2 regions of the Paenibacillus aurantius genome follow, and region 2 is predicted to be linked to the other one. Evidence: a T-box and tRNA genes for the amino acid it is inferred to sense, from the RefSeq annotation. Region 2 holds a T-box; the other holds one or more tRNA genes.
The links. The T-box of region 2 lies ahead of ileS (isoleucine--tRNA ligase). A T-box ahead of a tRNA ligase gene usually reads a tRNA of that ligase, here a tRNA-Ile.

Region 1: it encodes a tRNA-Ile, which carries the amino acid that the T-box ahead of ileS (isoleucine--tRNA ligase) is inferred to sense. The anticodon was not compared.

The regions. Positions count from the first base shown of each region.
Region 1 covers NZ_CP130318.1:4,370,768-4,373,225, forward strand. The annotation lists gene MJA45_RS19860 (MFS transporter) at 1-224, opposite strand, end outside; gene MJA45_RS19865 (MarR family winged helix-turn-helix transcriptional regulator) at 281-718, opposite strand; tRNA gene MJA45_RS19870 (tRNA-Pro) at 974-1,050, opposite strand; tRNA gene MJA45_RS19875 (tRNA-Ser) at 1,065-1,156, opposite strand; tRNA gene MJA45_RS19880 (tRNA-Asn) at 1,158-1,233, opposite strand; tRNA gene MJA45_RS19885 (tRNA-Ile) at 1,245-1,321, opposite strand; rRNA gene rrf (5S ribosomal RNA) at 1,440-1,556, opposite strand; rRNA gene MJA45_RS19895 (23S ribosomal RNA) at 1,694-2,458, opposite strand, start outside.
Region 2 covers NZ_CP130318.1:2,457,835-2,460,292, forward strand. The annotation lists gene MJA45_RS11080 (YlmH family RNA-binding protein) at 1-424, shown strand, start outside; gene MJA45_RS11085 (DivIVA domain-containing protein) at 533-1,024, shown strand; T-box leader at 1,074-1,306, shown strand; gene ileS (isoleucine--tRNA ligase) at 1,373-2,458, shown strand, end outside.

The sequences.
Region 1 (2,458 bases), 1.9 Mb from region 2:
TTCCGGTTCTTCTCGTCCAGCCACTTTCCCGTCACTACCCGGAAGATGACCGCGGCCACGATAAACACCGTCATGACAAGGCCAATCTGATCTTTACTTCCTTGCAGTTCCTCCAGAACGAAGGTCGGCAAAGTAACGGCCAGAATATAAAAGGTCATAAAAATAAAAAAGCTGCTGAAGCTGATCGTTAGAAAGCTTCGGGTCCATAAAGTGTCCTGCTTCAAGGCTCTCTCTTCTTTCTGTATAGTCTGTACAGCCGGACTCTTTACATTCCTTCTTTCTAATCCGGCGTGTTTTCTAGGTTGTCGATCATTTGAAACAAGACGCTCTTGAAAATCTCCAAATGTTCAGGAGGAATCCGGTTCAGGAGCTTGCTTTCAAATTGTTCTTCCACCAAGGGCCTAACGAGCTCTTGGTGCTCTCTGCCTTTGCCGGTAATGAGGATGCGATAAGATCTCCGGTCCTCCCCATTCGGCTTGCGGCTGATAAACTGCTTCCTCTCTAGGATGTCCAGAATCCGGGTAATGGTCGGCTGGTCCTTATCCGACCGCAGAGCCAGCTCCTTCTGGGTGATATCATCCTCCTCGGCTAACCGTTTCAGTACGGTCCACTGTTCCGGGGTAAGGTCATACGGCTTGAGAGAAAGCGTAAGACTGCGAACCATAACCCGGCTCGCCATGGCGGTTAAATAGCCGAAAGGCTCCTTCTTGGTCTTCATTCTCCACCCCACCGTTCGTTTTTCATTCTCTACCTCTCCGCTCGTTTTTCATTTTCAACCTCTCCGCTGCTCGTTCTTCAATCTCCCCCCGTTTATTTAGTTGTTATAACAATTATAGTCGAAACATCTACTTTAGGTCAAACCCTCCCTCTAGGGATGTCCGCTGGAATAAAAAAAGATCACCGGAACGTTCCGGTGATCCTGGCTGAAAAAAAAGAAAAACCCCCGAAAGCAGGAGTCTGTTGGATAAGAAAATGGTCGGGACGACACGATTTGAACATGCGACCCCCTGGTCCCAAACCAGGTGCTCTACCAAGCTGAGCTACGTCCCGAAACTAATACGGTATGGCGGAGAGAGAGGGATTCGAACCCTCGAGACGCTTGTGACGCCTACACGATTTCCAATCGTGCTCCTTCGGCCAACTCGGACACCTCTCCATGGCTCCCCGAACAGGACTCGAACCTGTGACAACTCGATTAACAGTCGAGTGCTCTACCAACTGAGCTATCAGGGAAAATAAAGGGATGGTGGGCCCTAGTGGACTCGAACCACCGACCTCACCCTTATCAGGGGTGCGCTCTAACCAGCTGAGCTAAGGGCCCTTATTCTCTTAGGCAAGAAAAAATCCCACATGTGTGGGTTTCGCTTGTCCAATCCATTCTCCCAAGACGGGCTTCGCCGTGTGCTAAGTACTATCTTGTTGGAGAAGAAAAAATTTCCGCTTGGCAACGTCCTACTCTCCCAAGATCCTGCGATCTAAGTACCATTGGCGCTGGAGGGCTTAACGGTCGTGTTCGAGATGGGAACGCGTGGTTCCCCTCCGCCATCATCACCAAACGTCAGGGTTTGCACCCTGAAAACTGGAATCGAAGCTTACGTTGTTTCATCCTTTACGCTCCCCTACTTCGTGCTCTCGGGGTCCCCGAAAAGTAATCGGAATCACCTTCGCAGCCTCTGCTTCACTTTTTGGGGTGTAGATTAAGCCCTCGACCGATTAGTATTCGTCCGCTGCATGCCTTACGGCACTTCCACGCCGAACCTATCTACCTCGTCGTCTACAAGGGGTCTTACTAATTGGGAAATCTCATCTTGAGGGGGGCTTCACGCTTAGATGCTTTCAGCGCTTATCCCGTCCGTACTTGGCTACCCAGCGGTGCTCCTGGCGGAACAACTGGTACACCAGCGGTACGTCCATCCCGGTCCTCTCGTACTAAGGACAGCTCCTCTCAAATTTCCTGCGCCCGCGACAGATAGGGACCGAACTGTCTCACGACGTTCTGAACCCAGCTCGCGTACCGCTTTAATGGGCGAACAGCCCAACCCTTGGGACCTACTTCAGCCCCAGGATGCGATGAGCCGACATCGAGGTGCCAAACCTCCCCGTCGATGTGGACTCTTGGGGGAGATAAGCCTGTTATCCCCAGGGTAGCTTTTATCCGTTGAGCGATGGCCCTTCCATTCGGTACCACCGGATCACTAAGCCCGACTTTCGTCCCTGCTCGACCTGTACGTCTTGCAGTCAAGCTCCCTTCTGCCTTTGCACTCTGCGAATGATTTCCAACCATTCTGAGGGAACCTTGGGGCGCCTCCGTTACGCTTTAGGAGGCGACCGCCCCAGTCAAACTGCCCGCCTGACACGGTCCCTCTCCCGGATTCACGGGAGGAGGTTAGAACCTAGATACGATCAGGGTGGTATCCCAACGTCGCCTCCTCACAAGCTGGCGCTCATGACTCTCTGG
Region 2 (2,458 bases):
GGACAAGATCGGAGACATCCATGTGCTGGAGTCGGGATGCCACTGCCTCGTAGCCGAGGAGATCGCCGATTTCATCCGGCTCAACCTGCAGCAGGTACACCGCGTTCATGTCATGACCGAGCTTCTTCCGCTCGACCGCCTGCAGACGACGGCCGTCGAGTTCGAGGAGATGAACCTCTCGGTCGCTTCCCTGCGTCTCGACGGGATTGTAAGCGATGTGTGCCGGCTCAGCCGGGCCAAAGCGGTGATCCCCATCAAGGCCGGGCGCTGCCGGGTGAACTGGAAGGTGGAAGAAGACCCCAGCAAGCCGCTTAAGGAAGGGGACGTGGTGTCCCTCCAGGGCTTTGGCCGATTCAAGGTGTTGGAGGTCGAAGGAGTGACCAAGAAGGGACGCATGAGACTCAAGGTGGGCCGGTACAAGTAACGGCCCGCTTGCTGTCTTCATAACCATGACAATTCAACAGCCAGGTGCAGGAAATTTGTTTTTCCTGTCGAATAACATCAATACAAGCCATCTCAGGAGGTGTACCACATGCCGTTAACGCCGTTAGATATACATAATAAGGAGTTCAAGCGTTCCTTCCGGGGGTACGACGAGGATGAAGTGAACGAGTTCTTGGACCAGGTGATTAAGGACTATGAATCCATCATCCGCGAGAACAAGGATTTGCATAACCAGATCGCCGCTCTGCAGGAACGGCTGGATCACTTTACGAATATAGAGGAAAGTTTGAGCAAAACCATCATCGTAGCCCAGGAAGCGGCCGACGAGGTGAAAGGCAACTCCAAGAAGGAAGCCCAGCTCATTATCCGTGAAGCGGAGAAGAATGCGGACCGGATCATCAATGAAGCGCTTGTGAAGTCCGGGAAAGTGTCTTTGGAGATCGAAGAGCTTAAGAAGCAGGCGTCCATTTACCGGACCCGGTTCCGGACGCTGCTCGAAACGCAGCTGGAGCTTCTGAACACCGACAGCTGGGATTCGCTCGAGGGACGTCCGGCGGCCGAGACGTCCCAATCGCTGTAAGGTTGACGTAAGCAGTTATTTTCGATATACTCCATGGTAAAATAATCGTCACAAAGCGATGACTGGTACGAGTAAGGCGCCCAATCGGGGTCAGCGAGTTAGGGAACGGTGTGAGCCTAATCTTCGAAAGCGCCGGAAGATCCACCAGGAGTATCTCTTGAAATCCGAGTAAAGAGCATCGGGTGATCCCGTTAACGATCTTCGAGTGAGAACCGCTGGGCGTCTGCCGACAGCGGCGGTTTTTATGAGGGTGGTACCGCGAGATGTCCTCTCGTCCCTTTTGGGATGAGAGGTTTTTTGCTTTTTATAAGGAAAGGCGAGCTGGATTGCAAATAAGGAGTGGTGAATATGGATTACGGCAAAACGTTAAACCTGCCGCAGACGGATTTTCCGATGCGCGGCAACCTGCCTCAGGCGGAACCGAAGATTCAGCAGTGGTGGGACGAGTTGGACATTTATGCGAAGGTTCAGGAAGCGACGGAGGGGCTGCCTAAGTTTATTCTCCATGACGGGCCTCCCTACGCGAACGGAGATATTCATATCGGGCATGCGCTGAACAAGATCTTGAAGGACATCATCGTCCGCTACAAATCGCTGAATGGGTTTCAGGCGCCTTATGTTCCAGGCTGGGATACGCACGGACTGCCCATCGAGCAGGCGATCACGAACAGCGGCAAGGTGGACCGCAAGAAAATGTCCGTGCCCGAGTTCCGGGAGTACTGCAAGGATTATGCCTTGAACTGGGTGGAGAAGCAGAAGGCACAGTTCCAGCGTCTCGCGGTTCGCGGGGATTGGAAGAACCCGTACATCACCCTCCAGCCGGAATATGAAGCGATGCAAATCCGCGTCTTCGGGGAAATGGTGAACAAGGGCTACATCTACAAAGGCTTGAAGCCCGTTTACTGGTCCCCGTCCTCGGAGAGCGCTCTGGCGGAAGCCGAAATCGAGTACAAGGAGAAGACCTCTCCTTCGATCTATGTCGCTTTTGATGTGAAGGACGGCAAGGGCAAGCTTCCGGAAGATTCCGCGATCGTGATCTGGACGACGACGCCATGGACGCTTCCCGCCAACCTCGGGATCAGCCTTCATCCGGAGTTCGATTACGTGGTGGTCGAAGCGAATGGCCGCAAGTATGTTCTGGCGGAAGGGCTGCTGGAGACGGCGGCCAAAGAAATCGGCTGGACCGACTACAAGGTGCTCGATAAAGTCAAAGGCGCGGAGCTCGACCGGGCGGTGTGCCGCCATCCTTTCTACGACCGGGATTCCCTCGTCATGGTAGGGGAACATGTCACCCTGGAAGCCGGTACGGGAGCCGTTCATACGGCACCGGGGCACGGGGAAGACGACTTCTTGATCGGACAGCGTTACAATATCGGAGTTCTTTGTCCGGTCGACGACCAAGGGAAAATGACCGCGGAAGCCCCGGGCTTCGAA